Regions from separate parts of the Flavobacterium sp. GNP001 genome, predicted to be linked through region 2. Evidence: riboswitches for the same ligand, from Rfam matches in the RefSeq annotation. Region 2 holds a riboswitch; each other region holds the start of a gene.

Region 1 (4,182 bases), 1.2 Mb from region 2:
TCAGTTTCTGTTTTTTTAACTAAACAGAATAGTGATATTTGTACTCAATTAAAATTAAAAGGATTGAGCGCCTAGGTTCAATACAATAACATAGATAAACACAATTAACAATTTCCATAACAGTCTACAAGTATAATTGGAGGCACAACAAAGGATACTAAATTAAATCAAAATGATTAAAACAGACATACTCATTATTGGCGCGGGGCCAACAGGTTTATTTGCAGTTTTTGAAGCAGGATTATTAAAATTAAAATGCCATATATTAGATGCTTTGCCACAAGCAGGTGGGCAGTTATCAGAGTTATATCCTAAAAAACCTATTTATGATATTCCTGGATTTCCAGAAGTATTAGCTGGTGATTTAGTAGATAACTTAATGGAGCAAATCAAGCAGTTCGAACCAGGTTTTACCTTAGGTGAACGTGCTGAAACCATCGAAAAACAAGAAGACGGAACTTTTATTGTGACTTCAAACAAAGGCAAGAAATTCCATGCACCAGTTATTGCTATTGCTGGTGGATTAGGTAGTTTTGAACCAAGAAAACCATTGATTGAGGACATCGAATTCTACGAAGACAAAGGAATTAAATACTTTATCAAAAACCCAGAGAAATTCCGTGACAAGCGCGTAGTTATCGCTGGAGGTGGTGATTCGGCTCTAGATTGGAGTATCTTTTTGTCAAATGTAGCTTCAGAAGTGACTTTGATTCACCGTCGCAACGAGTTTCGTGGTGCTTTAGACTCTGTAGAAAAAGTTCAAGAGCTTAAATCAGCCGGAAAAATTAAAATGATTACGCCAGGTGAAGTAGTAGGTTTAAAAGGAGCTGAGCATCTTGAGGCAGTTGTAGTCGAGGAAAATGGCGCACAACGCACCATCGAAACCGATTACTTTATTCCGCTTTTTGGTCTTACGCCAAAGTTAGGTCCAATTGGTGATTGGGGATTAGAAATCGAAAAGAACGCAATCAAAGTTAACAACGCTTTAGATTACCAAACCAATATTCCTGGAATTTTCGCTATTGGCGACGTAAATACCTATCCAGGAAAATTAAAATTGATTTTATGCGGATTCCACGAAGCCACTTTAATGTGTCAAGCGGCTTACCAAATCATTAATCCAGGAAAGCGTTATGTGTTAAAATACACTACCGTTTCAGGTGTAGATGGTTTTGACGGAACTCGTAAAGAAGCTCCAAAAGCGGTTGTAAAAGCAATCGTGTAAAAAAGTTGCAGAGTTACAAAGGTTCTGAGTTGCTAAGATTGGTTAAAATCTTAGTAATTCAGAACTTTCCATTTAAAAGTTTTGCAACAAACTACCTAAGAATCTTTAAAAAAAATACTTGCAATTGTTAGCGCTATGTCGTTCCTTTGCACTGTTCCTATATTTATTGAAAGTTATCACGAAAGGCGGAGGGAAAGACCCAATGAAACCTTAGCAACCCTTTATTTTTAAAGAAGGTGCTACATTCTACTTTATACAACCAGTATCAAAGATAGATAACACAAGAATACTTCTACAGTATTTCTCAAACCTTTTCTTGACAACTTATCGAATTTTTTAGAGCAGATTAATGGCGCTTTTCAGTCATAATCGTTCCCGCTTTCCGTTACAAACGAAGTTCACTGAACTCCGTTTAAAATGAAAGTTTAGTGAAGTAATCTTTTATTTTTTAAAGAAAAAAATAAAAGGATTTTCACTGCAATCGGGGCTATAAAGAAAAATTGGGGAACTTTTGGAAATACTAATCAAAAGTAAAAATCACAATTTCAAATTGTGTTTTGCAAGCAATAAAAAGTTATGTCAAGCATTCACGAAGCCATTAAAAAAAACATCCTCATCCTTGATGGAGCTATGGGAACCATGTTGCAACGTTACAATTTCTCCGAAGAAGATTTTAGAGGAGAGCGTTTCAAGGATTTTCCGCATTCGCTAAAAGGAAACAACGATTTATTGTCGCTCACGCAGCCACAAGCTATAAAAGACGTTCATGCCGCTTATTTTGAAGCTGGAGCTGATATTGTTGAAACCAATACTTTCTCAGGAACCACCATCGGTATGGCCGATTACTATCTGGAAGAATATGTGTATGAATTGAACTATGAGTCGGCAAAAATAGCCCGCGAAGTAGCCGATGAATACACCGCCAAAAATCCAGACAAACCTCGTTTTGTTGCGGGTTCCATTGGACCCACGAACAGAACAGCAAGCATGTCGCCAGATGTAAACGATCCCGGTTACAGAGCCGTAACTTTTGATGATTTGCGCATCGCGTACAAGCAACAGGTAGAAGCACTTATGGATGGCGGTTGCGATTTACTTTTGGTAGAAACTATTTTTGATACCCTAAATGCCAAAGCAGCGCTTTTTGCTATTGAAGAAGTAAAAGACGAACGTAATCTTGATATTCCAATTATGGTTTCAGGAACCATTACCGATGCGTCTGGAAGAACACTTTCGGGACAAACGGTTGAGGCTTTCTTGATTTCTGTTTCGCATATTCCGTTGTTGAGCGTAGGATTCAATTGCGCACTTGGTGCTGATTTATTGAAACCTTATTTGCAAACTTTGTCACAAAACACATCGTTCAATGTGTCGGCGCATCCTAACGCAGGTTTACCTAATGCCTTTGGAGAATACGATGAAACACCAGAACAGATGCAAGCTTTTATCAAAGAATATTTAGACGATAATTTAGTAAATATAATAGGAGGTTGTTGCGGAACAACACCAGCACACATCAAATTAATTGCCGATATCGCTAAGGAATATAAACCGAGAGTTTCGACTGCGGTGATGTAGTTTTTGGTTGGGTATTGTTTTTTTCAATGTCAAGCAAAAGAAATGCAATTTCGTGGTTAGTTTGTCTTTCTGAGGAACGAAGACCCAAGCGATAACGAACTGGCGAAGCAATCTTTATTATGTGAGCAACTTGTTTAGATTCTTCGTTCCTCAGAATGACAAAATTGAAGAATAAAGAAACGAAAGAATCAATAAAAAAAAATGTGTTGTTAGCACAATGCCCGCTTGAGGGATAGTAGTGGAAAGCCCGCATATCAATGGAGTGCTAACGGAATTGATTGAGTACTTGAAACGAATAGCCCGACCCGACTTTTTTTGGAGGGACACGCCCAAAAAAGAATTGAAATAAAATGGTAAGGTTTTGAAAACTTTGCAGCAAATGATATCATAAAAACAACTCAGAACCTATGCTACTTAGGGTCTTAGTAACTTAAATTAAAATGGCAGAAAAAAGAAGAAACCTAGTATTATCAGGATTGGAGCCCTTAATTATTACGCCGGAAAGTGTATTTGTGAATGTGGGGGAACGAACCAATGTGACGGGTTCGAGAAAATTTCTTCGATTGATTAAGGAAGAAAAATACGATGAGGCGCTTGATATTGCGCGCCAGCAAGTAGAAGGCGGTGCACAAATCATTGATATTAACATGGATGAGGGAATGCTTGATGGCGCATATGCGATGACCAAATTTCTGAATTTGATTGCGGCTGAGCCGGATATTTCCCGTGTGCCGATTATGATTGATAGCTCAAAATGGGAAATCATTGAGGCCGGTTTGAAAGTCGTACAAGGGAAATGTGTTGTGAATTCGATTTCGTTGAAAGAAGGCGAAGCAGCTTTTATTCACCATGCTAAATTGATAAAGCGTTACGGAGCGGCGGTAATTGTGATGGCTTTTGACGAAGTGGGTCAAGCGGATAATTACGAAAGGCGTGTTGAAATTTGTCAGCGTTCGTATGATATTTTGGTGGGAATTGGATTTCCGCCACAAGATATCATTTTCGATTTGAATATTTTCCCAGTAGCAACAGGTATGGAAGAGCACCGCTTGAATGCGTTGGATTTCTTTAGAGGAACCAAGTGGGTTCGCGAAAATTTACCGCATGCACACATCAGTGGTGGAGTGAGTAACGTTTCGTTTTCGTTCAGAGGAAACGATACGGTTCGTGAGGCGATGCACTCGGTTTTCTTGTACCACGCCATTCAAAACGGAATGACGATGGGGATTGTAAATCCTGAAATGTTGTCGATTTATGATGAGATTCCGAAAGATTTATTAGAGCATGTTGAAGATGTGATTCTGGACAGACGCGACGATGCGACAGAACGTTTGCTCGATTTTGCTGAGAATGTTAAAGGCGACGGATCCAAAACAAAT
Region 2 (4,182 bases):
GGCTCCATTGTATTAGAAAATTGAAAAGATTGTATTTCAAACTTTTCTTGTAATGCTGCGTTATCTTGCAAAGCTTGCATTGTTCCTTTGACTTGTTTGGTAGCTTCTAAAAAAGAAATCGAGCTCGAATTATCGGCCACAATTGCCAAAGGAGTTTTAAATAACTCTAAGGTTTTACGAGTTACGATCGGATTTATCAAAAGCAATAAAATACCAAAAAGCGATAAAAAACGCAAAAAAGCCAAAAACCAAACTGTTTTAGTTTGATTTTTGGCTTTAAAAATATACTGTAAATACGACAACACCCCAGCAAGTATCAAAGATAAAAGTATCAATAGTATTGTGTTTGTTGTCATTTATTCTTTTTTAAAAGATTTGAAGAATTTACAGCTTATAGTATGTTTTAAAGTTTAAAATTCAGTCAATCTTTGAATTTTAAAACTTTTAATGACGTTTTAAGTCAACATTCCGCCACATACATTAAGTACCTGACCAGTTACATAAGCACTCATATCCGATGCAAAGAAAAGACAAGCGTTTGCAACATCTTCAGTAGAGCCACCTCTTTTTAACGGAATTCCATCTCTCCAACCTTTTACTACATCTTCGTTTAACTTTGCAGTCATTTCAGTTTCAATAAATCCAGGCGCAATTACGTTACAACGAATATTTCTTGATCCTAATTCTAAAGCAACTGATTTCGAAAAACCAATTACACCCGCTTTTGAAGCCGCATAGTTCGTTTGTCCCGCATTTCCTTTCACACCAACCACAGAACTCATATTAATAATTGATCCTGCGCGTTGCTTTAAAAAGGTACGTTGAATGGCTTTTGTCATATTAAAAACCGATTTCAAGTTCACATCCATAACATTGTCAAAATCCTCTTCAGACATACGCATCAACAAATTATCTTTTGTAATTCCTGCGTTGTTAATCAATACGTCAACCGTACCAAAATCAGCCAAAACTGCATCCACAAACGTTTGCGCTTCATTAAAATCCGCTGCGTTTGATTGGTATCCTTTTGCCTTGATGCCCAATGCATTTAATTCGTTCTCCAAGGCCATTGCCGACTCTACTGATGAACTGTATGTAAACGCAACATTAGCGCCATGTTTTGCAAAAACTTCTGCAATTCCTTTTCCAATTCCGCGACTTGCGCCTGTTATAATGGCAACTTTTCCTTCTAGTAATTTCATAATCAAAAATTAGTTATTTTTTATTCGAAGCTATTCCTGCTATTCACTGCAATCTTTTAGGTCCGCTATCGCGTACCCAAAAGGATTTCCGTTGCTATCAGGGCTAAAAACGACTTGCCAAATATATACTATTTCCTTTTTTAAAAAAAATTTAGGCTTGATTATGAACAATAATTTTTACAATTATACCTTCAAAAAACGGTAGGCTAGTTTATCCCAAAAAGCAGCATAAATAGCAATCAATGTAAATACAAGTAAAAAAAAATGATACCATGCATTACTCAAAATATCAAGAAAATCTAATTTGCCATTGGCATAACTCAGTATCAACAAAATTTGAGCTCCATAAGGCAATATTCCTTGAATGACGCATGAAAAAATATCTAAAATAGTAGCTGACTTTTTAGCGCTCAATCCGTACTCATCATTAATTTCTTTTGCAATAGGCCCAGTAATCACAATTGAAACGGTATTGTTAGCAATAGCTAGATTGGCAAAACCTACTAAAACTCCAATACCTGTTTGTGCTGATTTTTTACTTTTAATTCTTTTTTTAATCTGGTTTAAAACCCAAGTAATACCTCCAGCTTTATCAACCATAGCAGCTAATCCTCCTGTTAGCATCGAAAGTAAAAAGATATCGGTCATACTCGTAAATCCCTCATAAATTTTCTGAGTAAACTCCATTACCGTAAATGAATCGTTATAAAAACCAATCAAACCTGCAATTATAGTCCCTAGCAATAATGTATAAAATACATTAACACCCACAACGGCAAGAACGATTACCAAAACATACGGCAAAATAGCCCACAAAGAGTAATCATTTTTAGCAATATCGACAGCAACAACATCTGAATTAAAACCCAAATAAAAGAAAATTAAAATAGTTACAATGGCTGCCGGAAGTGCTATAAACAAGTTGATCTTAAATTTATCTTTCAAATCACAACCAAGAGATTGAGTAGCAGCTATTGTCGTATCTGAAATCATTGATAAATTATCCCCAAGCATAGAACCTCCTAGTAAAGCACCTGCTATTAATGGCATTGAAGCACCACTTTTATCAGCGAGCGATATCGCAATTGGTCCAATTGCAACAATAGCCCCAACTGAAGTTCCTGTAGCAGTAGATAAAAACGAGGCTATCAAGAAAATCCCTAACGGAAAATAAGCCACATCAATAGTACTAATCCCTAAATTTACTACGGCATCTACACCACCCATTGCTTTACTCACCACGGCAAAAGCACCAGCGAACAAATAAATCAAGCACATCGTCATTATTTTACTATCACCACAACCAGCAATTAAAGTATCTACTTTATCGTCAGTTGATGTTTTAAATAATATAAATGCGGCAATAATACCTACCAATACGGCAACTGGTGAAGGAAATGCATAAAAATCGTCTAGTAAAATACCAGCACCCAAAAAAGTAAAAATAAAAATAAATAGCGGAATCAAAGCATACGGATTTCCGGATTCCTTAGTAAAATTTGTCATAAAAATAATTTTAAATTAAGTGTTATGACGAAAAACAAAGCTGGTATTGGGAATGTAAACAACATTTTTTCCAAAGGATTTGGCTTATCGTTTTAGCACCTTGCTTGTTGTTGCAGGTTGCTATCCCTTTGCAGGATTCGTGATAACGGGTGCAAAAATACACAATCTATTACAATATTTGCAAACAAATGCTTTAAAATTTGATAATAAAAAAACGCTACCCGAAAAAGGTAGCGTTTGTACTTAATCTAAAATGCTAAATTTATTAGAAAGCAACATTCCATCTAGGCAGCCTTCCGTTTTCATCCAAAAATGATTGTAAAACTTGACCTTCTACAGCAGTTGGAATTGATTTCACTTCATTATTAAAAGTCTCATACCAAACTACTTCAAGAGCAGATATAGCTTCTTTTTTCATTTGAGCTGGCCAAGAATATTTTCTTCCTGTTTTTGCAAATTGGTGACCTTCGACAATTTTATCGAATAAACCGCCATTTTTTATTTTCAAAGCGCCGTTATTTTGAACAGTCCCCGTAGAACCAACCATAATTAATTCTTTCTCGTCACCTACTGCGTAAACTAAAAACACGCCAGATCCTTCAGAAGCATTACAAACTTGCTCTAAACTATCATCAACATTAAATAAAAATTGATTGGTAACCGTGAATTTTTCTAATTCTTTGTACATATATGTTATTTTTAATGGAATAGATTTTCACAAAAAAAGACCTCACAACATCGTGAGGCTCACTGAAAACTATTCGTATGTTTTGTTTTTTATTAAAATAAAAACTTGGATGCAAGATTTTTTAAATAAAGTGCAAAGATATTTCTTTAATTCAATTTACAACAAAAAAAGCCCCACAAAATGTGAGGCTTTTTAATATTTAAATTTCAGGTGATTATCCTAAAATTTCTTTTACTTTTTTACCAATTTCAGCTGGTGAATCAACAACGTGAATTCCATTGTCTCTCATGATTTGTTTTTTAGCAGCAGCTGTATCGTCAGATCCTCCAACAATTGCACCAGCGTGACCCATTGTTCTTCCTGCAGGAGCTGTTTCTCCAGCAATGAATCCAACAACTGGTTTGCGGTTACCGTCAGCTTTTATCCATTTAGCAGCATCAGCTTCTAATTGACCACCAATTTCACCAATCATAATGATTAATTCTGTCTCAGGATCATTCATTAACAATTCAACTGCTTCTTTTGTAGTGGTTCCAATAATTGGATCTCCACCAATACCAATTGCAGTAGTAATTCCTAATCCTTGTTTTACAACTTGGTCAGCTGCTTCATAAGTTAAAGTACCTGATTTAGAAACAATACCAACTGTACCTTTTTTGAATACAAAACCTGGCATGATACCAACTTTAGCTTCACCTGGGGTGATTACACCTGGACAGTTTGGACCAATTAATCTTGCATTTCTTTCTTTTACATAAGCATTAGCTTTAATCATATCTGCAACTG
Region 3 (4,182 bases), on a different contig from region 2:
TTGGAATTTCGTCGTAAATAGAAAGCATCTCAGGATTTACTATTCCCATCGTCATTCCGTTTTGAATAGCGTGGTACAAGAAAACGGAGTGCATCGCTTCCCGAACGGTATCATTTCCTCTAAACGAAAACGAAACATTACTTACTCCACCACTAATGTGTGCATCTAGCAAATTTTCTCGAACCCATTTGGTTCCTCTAAAGAAATCCAATGCGTTCAAGCGGTGTTCTTCCATTCCAGTTGCCACTGGGAATATATTTAAATCGAAAATGATGTCTTGCGGAGGAAAACCAACTTTGTTTACCAAAATATCATACGCAAACGCTGGCAAATTTCTATTCGGCGTTCGTAATTGTCAGCTTGACCTACCTCATCAAAAGCCATAATAATAGCCGCAGCTCCATAACGCTTAATCAATTTAGCGTGATGAATAAATTGTTCTTCTCCTTCCTTTAAAGAAATAGAGTTTACGACACTCTTTCCTTGAACTACTTTTAATCCTGCTTCTATAATATCCCATTTCGAGCTGTCAATCATGATTGGCACTCTGGAAATATCTGGTTCGGCAGCAATTAAATTCAGGAATTTTGTCATGGCATATTCACCATCCAGCATTCCTTCATCCATATTAATATCGATGATTTGTGCGCCACCTTCTACTTGCTCTTTAGCAATACTGAGTGCTTCTTCGTATTTTTCTTCCTTGATTAATCGAAGGAATTTTCTAGAACCTGTAACATTCGTTCGTTCACCAATATTCACAAAAACGCTTTCCGGCGTAATGATTAAAGGCTCTAATCCCGATAATACAAGGTTTTTTCTAGTTTCTGCTTGTGCCATTTTTTATTTTTTTGTGCCTCAAACCCAATAATTACAATGAATTCGTGGCTATAATTCAGACGCGGTAAAGCGCATCTTTACGTTTACATCGTTGCTGTTGATACTCTTGGTTTATAATCCTTCGCAATATCAGCAATCAACTTGATATGTTCTGGCGTTGTTCCGCAACAACCACCTATGATATTGACTAAATTATCGTCTAAATATTCTTTGATGAAAGCTTGCATTTGCTCTGGTGTTTCATCGTACTCTCCAAAAGCATTTGGCAATCCTGCATTAGGATGCGCCGACACATTGAACGAAGTGTTTTGTGATAAAGTTTGCAAATAAGGCTTCAACAAATCAGCTCCCAAGGCACAATTGAAACCAACACTTAGCAATGGAATGTGAGAAACCGAAACTAAAAAAGCTTCTACGGTTTGCCCTGAAAGTGTTCTTCCTGAAGCATCCGTAATGGTTCCTGAAACCATGAATTGGAATATCAATATTGCGTTCGTCTTTTACTTCTTCAATAGCAAAAAGTGCTGCTTTAGCATTTAACGTGTCGAAAATAGTTTCTACTAACAACAAATCACTTCCTCCGTCAATCAAAGCTTCAACTTGTTGTTTGTAAGCAATGCGCAAATCATCGAAAGTTACGGCTCTGTATCCCGGATCATTTACATCTGGTGACATGCTTGCCGTTCTGTTTGTTGGTCCTATTGACCCGGCTACAAAACGAGGTTTGTCTGGATTTTTGGCTGTGAATTCATCGGCTACTTCACGGGCAATTCGTGCCGATTCGTAGTTGAGTTCATACACCAAATCTTCAAGATGGTAATCTGCCATTCCGATAGTCGTTCCTGAGAACGTATTGGTTTCTACAATATCAGCTCCTGCTTCAAAATAAGCTGCGTGAACTGCTTTGATAGCTTGTGGTTGCGTTAGTGACAATAAATCGTTATTCCCTTTTAAGGAATGCGGAAAATCTTTGAAACGTTCTCCTCGAAAATCTTCTTCAGAAAAATTGTAGCGTTGCAACATGGTTCCCATAGCTCCATCGAGTATGAGTATGTTTTTTTTAATGGCTTCTTGAATACTTGACATTTCTTTTTATTTCTTGTAAATCTCGATAAGTATCGGATTCACACTTTTGATTAATAATTACAAAAGTTCACTATTTAAGCTCTTTAGCCCCGATTACAGTGAAAATCCTTTTACTTTTTTTGTTAAAAAAGTAAAAGATTGCAACGGAAAGCGGGAACGGTATTGGCAAAAAAACGCCAATTGTTCGCTCCTGATACTGAAATTAATTCAGTAGGCTAAATATCGATATGTTGTCAAGAAAAGGTTTGAGAAATACTAAGTGAGTATTCGTGTGTTATCTATCTTAGATACTGAAACTGGTTCAGCATAAAGTAGAATGTAGCACCTTCTTTAAAGATAAAGGGTTGCTAAGGTTTCATTGGGTCTTTCCCTCCGCCTTTCGTGATAACTTTCAATAAATATATGAACAGTGCAAAGTAAAGACATAGCGCTAATACTTGCAAGTATTAGCGCTATATTTTTTAACTAGTTTGTACTAAGTTGTTAAACTATGGCTTTCACCACGGCTTTTGGAGCTTCTTTACGAGTTCCGTCAAATCCGTCAACACCTGAAACTGTAGTATATTTCAATACATATTTCTTACCTGGATTGATGATTTGGTAGGCTGCCTGACACATTAATGTGGCTTCGTGGAATCCACAAAGAATTAATTTTAGTTTCCCTGGATAGGTATTTACGTCACCAATGGCAAAAATTCCTGTAATGTTCGTTTGGTAATCCAAAGCATTATTTACTTTGATGGCATTTTTTTCAATGTCTAATCCCCAGTCTCCAATAGGACCTAATTTTGGTGTTAATCCAAAAAGCGGAATAAAATAATCCGTAGCAATAGTTCTGTGCGCTCCATTTTCTTCAATATCAATTGATTCTAAATGCTCGGCACCGTTTAAACCAACTACTTCTGCCGGTGTAATCATTTTTATTTTTCCTGAGTTCTTCAATTCCTGTACTTTTTCTACAGAGTCTAAAGCGCCTCTAAATTCGTTTCTACGGTGAATCAAAGTTACCTCAGAAGCAACATTCGACAAGAAAATACTCCAGTCCAAAGCAGAATCTCCTCCTCCGGCAATCACTACTCTTTTGTCTCTGAATTTTTCCGGGTTTTTAATAAAGTATTTAATTCCTTTGTCTTCGTAAAATTCAATGTCTTCGATTAATGGTTTTCTTGGTTCAAAACTTCCTAATCCTCCAGCAATAGCAATTACTGGCGCATGAAATCTTTTCCCTTTATTTGAAGTCACAATAAAACTTCCGTCTTCTTGTTTTTCAATTGTTTCAGCACGTTCTCCGAGTGTAAAACCTGGTTCGAATCGCTTGATTTGTTCCATTAGATTATCTACTAAATCTCCTGCTCAATACTTCCGGAAATCCCGGGATATCATAAATAGGTTTTTTTGGGTATAATTCAGATAATTGTCCACCTGCTTGTGGCAAAGCATCTAAAATATGACATTTCAGTTTTAACAATCCTGCTTCAAAAACTGCAAATAAACCTGTTGGTCCGGCTCCTATTATAAGTATGTCTGTTTTAACCATTTTTTTATTCTTTATATAATGTAATTGTGCTAAACTATTTTACTGCAAATTAACGATTGATTTTTACTATTTTAAATGATAAATATCAGTCGAATTCTTTGCTCTTTATTCTATTCTCTTGGCTCTTTATTCTTCAACGACTCGGTAATTTCATTCATCTTTTGAACTTTTTCTTCGAAATTTCCTTTCAGCGTTTTGCGATATTCATTCAGGTTTTCGACCATTTTATTGATATCGTCCGGAATGATTTCTTCAAAAAACTCCCGTAATCTTTTGGCAGTTGTTGGTGATTTTCCGTTAGTTGAAATAGCGATTTTAACATTTCCTTTAGTTACAATTCCGCCCAAATAATAATCACATAATGGCGGTGTATCAGCAATGTTGCAAATCAGAAATCTTTTTCGGGACAAATCGTATACTCTTTTATTTACTTTTAAATCATCTGTGCAGGCAATTACCATGTGGCGTTTGCGAAGCATCCAGCGATTGAACTTTTTATGGGTTAATTGCACCGAAGGATGTTTTGCAGCCAAGCTTTCCAGTTCTGGTAAAAACTTTGGGGCAACTACCTCAACATTCGCATTCGGACTCGATTTCAACATGAAAGATAATTTTTCTAAACCCACATTTCCTCCACCTACAATAAGTACATTGAGGTTGTGTAATTTTAAAAATATTGGATATAATTCGTTCCTTTCCAATGTTATTGTATTTCTTTT
Region 4 (4,182 bases), 1.2 Mb from region 2:
TGATTTTAGCAAGCATAGCAGCTTCTTCATCAAAATCATCGTGTTGCGTAGAGATAACAATCGCATCAATACGAGTTGGTTTGTTATCGTCGCTGTATTCTAAAGTTACTTGTGATTTAGCATCAGGACGTAAATAGGTGATTTCGTTATTCTCACGACGTAAAACAGCTAATTCTTGCAATAATTTGTGTGACAAATCAAGTGCCAATGGCATGTAATTTTCAGTCTCGTTAGTTGCATAACCAAACATCATTCCTTGGTCACCAGCGCCTTGCTCTTCTTTGCTTGCTCTGTCAACACCTTGATTAATATCAGCAGATTGTTCGTGAATAGCCGAAAGAATACCGCATGAATTAGCTTCAAACATGTACTCACTTTTTGTATAACCAATTTTTCGAATGACTTCGCGTGCGATATTTTGCACATCTAAGTATGTATTTGATTTAACTTCTCCGGCCAAAATAACTTGACCAGTAGTTACTAAAGTTTCACAAGCTACTTTTGATTCAGCATCAAATGCTAGAAAGTTATCAATTAATGCGTCTGAAATTTGATCTGCAATTTTGTCTGGATGTCCTTCGCTCACAGATTCTGACGTAAATAAATAGGCCATAAGTTTTATTATTTTATAAAATTAAGCGAGAAAAAATAATTGCTGAAAAGGTCTAAAGGAGAGTTCCTGCTTTAGCATTTTTTTACTGAAAATTATTCAGTATTCACAATGAATTTATTTCATTATGAAGAGGTTGCAATCAGTTCAAATTTTTCCTCTTGTATTTGGGTGCAAAGGTATGAAACCATTTTGAATTGCAAATTAAACTTAACTTTTTTTTGCCGATAAAAAATCGGCCCTTTTAATATGTTTTTTGAAAATAATTTGAATTAATTCCTTGACGCTCTTGTTTTTGTCATAATTAAGTTGCATATTTGACTTTCAAATCAAAACAAAATGAAAATTTCAATCTGCTTTTCGCATAAAGTCGCACAGGAAAATTCCTGAGGGATGCTTATAGCATAATTTTAATTTAAAATTATATACTAAAGCTTCCTGAACAAGGAAGCTTTTTTTTTGAGAAATTCGAATATCACACAAACAATAGATGAATCAATACGTTTTAAATAATTACATAAAACAGTCAGTCCAAATTTCGATGCATTGCGTTGCAAAAGCCGCATTTGGCACTCCCTATTCGTGAATCCCAAGGATAATAATAAGTACAAACTACTTAAAACCCTTTTGGATTTACATCTAAAAGGGTTTTTTGCTTTAAGAAATTTATGAACAGAAAAACAAGAGTAACATTTTAACAACCAATAGTATGAAAACAAAAAGAAGTTTATCAGATCCGTTTCGTTTTTTACGAAAGTTCAATTTTCGAAACAAGAAAATCAAAGCAGTTGAAGCTGTAAATGTTTTAATTCACCCACGATTTGAGTTCGTAACTAATGATGCAATTGCTCAAAAGTTAGTCCCAAATTCATTACTTTTTTTAATGTATTCTCAAGAGAATGAAGAGTTATTTATTTAAGGCAATAGCTTTTCAGGTTAAAAATATTTGTAACCCAGTAATTAAAAAGGTTGTTTTGGCAAGGTAAAAAAATGGTTTTGTTCTAAGTTACCTTGTCAGGACTTCCTATGTTTTTAATGTTTGTACCAAAGTAATTTACTTTGCGACGTACAAAAATCGATTGCGTATTTAAATTTGGTGGTTACCGAAATTAATCTTTAATTTGCACTCACAAAGTTCACAACAGTATTGAAATGTTATAAAGAAAGGCAGAGGGATTAGACCCGATGAAGCCTTAGCAACCCTTCGATTTATCGAAGAAGGTGCTGCATTCTACCACGCCCATCGTGGAAAGATAACACTAAGAATTTGTCTAGATAACACCTAGCTTTCTTTCTAATATTTCCAAACACAAGTCCTAATTATAACAGATTTGAAATTGGAAAATAAACCAACAACTATTACTTTACACAATTTCACCACGGAGTCAGGTGCAATTTATGTTGCTCTAAACTTAAGTTATCAAGCTTTTGGATTGCCTTTGCATACAGCTCCCCTTGTTTTGGTCAATCATGCGCTAACCGGAAATTCACAGGTGGTGGGCGATAACGGTTGGTGGAATGACCTAATTGGCGCTAACAAAACTATCGATACTACCAAATATACCGTACTTGCTTTTAACGTTCCTGGAAATGGATTTGATGGCGCTATAATTGAAAATCATCTTGATTTTACAGCAAGAGACATCGCTAGAATTTTTATTGAAGGGATTCGTTTTCTTAAAATAGAACGACTTTATGCTATTATTGGAGGTTCTGTAGGTGGTGGAATTGCCTGGGAAATGGCCGCATTAGAACCAACAATAACCCAAAAATTAATTCCTATTGCAACCGATTGGAAAGCGACAGACTGGCTTATTGCCAATTGTTTTTTGCAAGAACAAATTCTGAATAATTCGTCTAAACCCATTCAAGATGCCCGCGCACACGCGATGTTGTGTTACCGAACTCCAGAATCATTTACGGCAAAATTTCAGCGAACCACTAATGAGGAGTTAGCCATTTTTAATGTTGAAAGTTGGTTGTTGCATCACGGCGAAAAATTGCAACAGCGTTTTCAATTGGCATCCTATAAAATGATGAATCAATTACTGAAAACTATTGATGTCACTCGCAATCGGTCATCATTTGAAGATACAATCGAAGCTGTAACGGCAGAAATTCATATCATCGCAATCAATTCGGATTTGTTTTTTACAGCCAATGAAAACAAAATCACTTTTGAGCAACTACAAAAATTAAATAAAAACGTCAGTTATCAAGAAATAGTTTCCATTCACGGACACGATGCTTTTTTGATAGAATACAAACAATTACACAATTTGCTTCAAGATTTATTCTAAGCTACAAACACACAACACAATGAAAATATTAAAATTTGGAGGTAAATCGTTATCAAATGGTGACGGATTAAATAAGGTGGTTGCCATAATAACAGACAAAGTAAAGCAAGGCGAAGAAATTGCAGTTGTGGTTTCGGCACGTGGTAACGCAACAGATGAATTGGAACAAATTTTAACCATTGCTTCTCAAAACGGAGATTACAAGCCACTTTTTGAAGATTTTAAAAAATACCAGCAAGATGTTTATCATGCTGTTGATTTGTCTGAGGAGTTTACTATTTTAGAAAAATTGTTTGAAGGTGTAAGTCTGATTGGCGATTACAGTAAAAAAATTAAAGACCAAATTTTGTCTAAAGGCGAATTGCTTTCGGCAAAATTACTTACGGCAATCTTGATAGAAAAAGGAATCCATGCTCGTTTTACCGATACGCGTGAATTGATAAAAACCGATGCTAAATTTGGTGATGCACAACCCTTAGAACAACTTTCGAAGAAAAATGTAGTTGCTTTTTTTAAGCAAAACACGGAAAATACGGTTAATATAATCACGGGTTTTATAGGTTCTACGACCAATAATGATACTACAACTTTAGGTAGAAACGGGAGTAATTACACCGCTTCGTTGATTGCCAATTATTTAAATGCCGAAGAATTACAAAATTACACACACGTTGACGGAATTTATACTGCCAATCCTGATTTAGTTGTCGATGCTAAGAAAATTGATCATCTATCGTTTAATGAGGCGAATGAGATTGCTAATTTTGGAGCTACTATTTTGCACGCCAAAACCATCATTCCGTTATTAGAAAAAAACATTCCGCTACGTATTTTAAATACTTTCAATCATGAAAATAAAGGCACTTTAATTACTTCGAATTCTAACAAGGAGGGAATTAAAACGCTTTCGGTTCTTGAAAATGTGGCTTTGGTCAATCTGGAAGGAAGAGGTTTGCTTGGTAAAACAGGTGTCGATGCTCGAATTTTTAGAGTAATGGGCGACAATAATATCAGTGTAAGTATCATTTCGCAAGGTTCATCAGAGCGTGGAATAGGTTTGGTTGTGGCTGCTGACAAAGCTACTACTGCCATGATTGAATTGGAAAAGGAATTCGAAAATGATTTCTATTCGAAAGATGTCAATAAAATAACTGTGGCTGATGATGTTGCTGTCATCTCTATTATCGGGCAGGATTTAAGTACGTTTCACAAGCCTTACACCGCATTAATCAAGAATAAAATTGTTCCGATTCTCTTCAATAATACGGTGAC

Evidence for each region. A riboswitch is a leader RNA that binds a small molecule or an ion and turns the genes downstream of it on or off. The one in region 2 is predicted to bind S-adenosylmethionine.
Region 1: it holds a riboswitch for S-adenosylmethionine, as region 2 does, so the genes downstream of both, ACXX8U_RS01135 (homocysteine S-methyltransferase family protein) here and ACXX8U_RS06280 (Na+/H+ antiporter NhaC family protein) in region 2, are expected to answer to the same signal.
Region 3: it holds a riboswitch for S-adenosylmethionine, as region 2 does, so the genes downstream of both, ACXX8U_RS15115 (homocysteine S-methyltransferase family protein) here and ACXX8U_RS06280 (Na+/H+ antiporter NhaC family protein) in region 2, are expected to answer to the same signal.
Region 4: it holds a riboswitch for S-adenosylmethionine, as region 2 does, so the genes downstream of both, ACXX8U_RS01070 (alpha/beta fold hydrolase) here and ACXX8U_RS06280 (Na+/H+ antiporter NhaC family protein) in region 2, are expected to answer to the same signal.

Annotation. Positions count from the first base shown of each region.
Region 1 is NZ_JBTGUX010000001.1:292,505-296,686, forward strand. Features, by position in the region: gene ACXX8U_RS01130 (NAD(P)/FAD-dependent oxidoreductase) at 173-1,225, shown strand; SAM riboswitch class I at 1,396-1,507, shown strand; gene ACXX8U_RS01135 (homocysteine S-methyltransferase family protein) at 1,802-2,803, shown strand; gene metH (methionine synthase) at 3,244-4,182, shown strand, end outside.
Region 2 is NZ_JBTGUX010000001.1:1,475,383-1,479,564, forward strand. Features, by position in the region: gene ACXX8U_RS06270 (hypothetical protein) at 1-356, opposite strand, end outside; gene fabG (3-oxoacyl-[acyl-carrier-protein] reductase) at 456-1,202, opposite strand; gene ACXX8U_RS06280 (Na+/H+ antiporter NhaC family protein) at 1,386-2,708, opposite strand; SAM-I-IV-variant riboswitch at 2,763-2,859, opposite strand; gene ACXX8U_RS06285 (hypothetical protein) at 2,974-3,396, opposite strand; gene sucD (succinate--CoA ligase subunit alpha) at 3,611-4,182, opposite strand, start outside.
Region 3 is NZ_JBTGUX010000014.1:11,362-15,543, forward strand. Features, by position in the region: partial or broken gene ACXX8U_RS15105 (vitamin B12 dependent-methionine synthase activation domain-containing protein) at 1-331, opposite strand, end outside; gene ACXX8U_RS15110 (dihydropteroate synthase) at 301-840, opposite strand; partial or broken gene ACXX8U_RS15115 (homocysteine S-methyltransferase family protein) at 924-1,926, opposite strand; SAM riboswitch class I at 2,198-2,317, opposite strand; partial or broken gene ACXX8U_RS15120 (NAD(P)/FAD-dependent oxidoreductase) at 2,410-3,463, opposite strand; gene ACXX8U_RS15125 (precorrin-2 dehydrogenase/sirohydrochlorin ferrochelatase family protein) at 3,574-4,164, opposite strand; partial or broken gene cobA (uroporphyrinogen-III C-methyltransferase) at 4,167-4,182, opposite strand, start outside.
Region 4 is NZ_JBTGUX010000001.1:277,063-281,244, forward strand. Features, by position in the region: gene metK (methionine adenosyltransferase) at 1-613, opposite strand, end outside; gene ACXX8U_RS01065 (hypothetical protein) at 1,320-1,529, shown strand; SAM riboswitch class I at 1,763-1,870, shown strand; gene ACXX8U_RS01070 (alpha/beta fold hydrolase) at 1,948-2,910, shown strand; gene thrA (bifunctional aspartate kinase/homoserine dehydrogenase I) at 2,930-4,182, shown strand, end outside.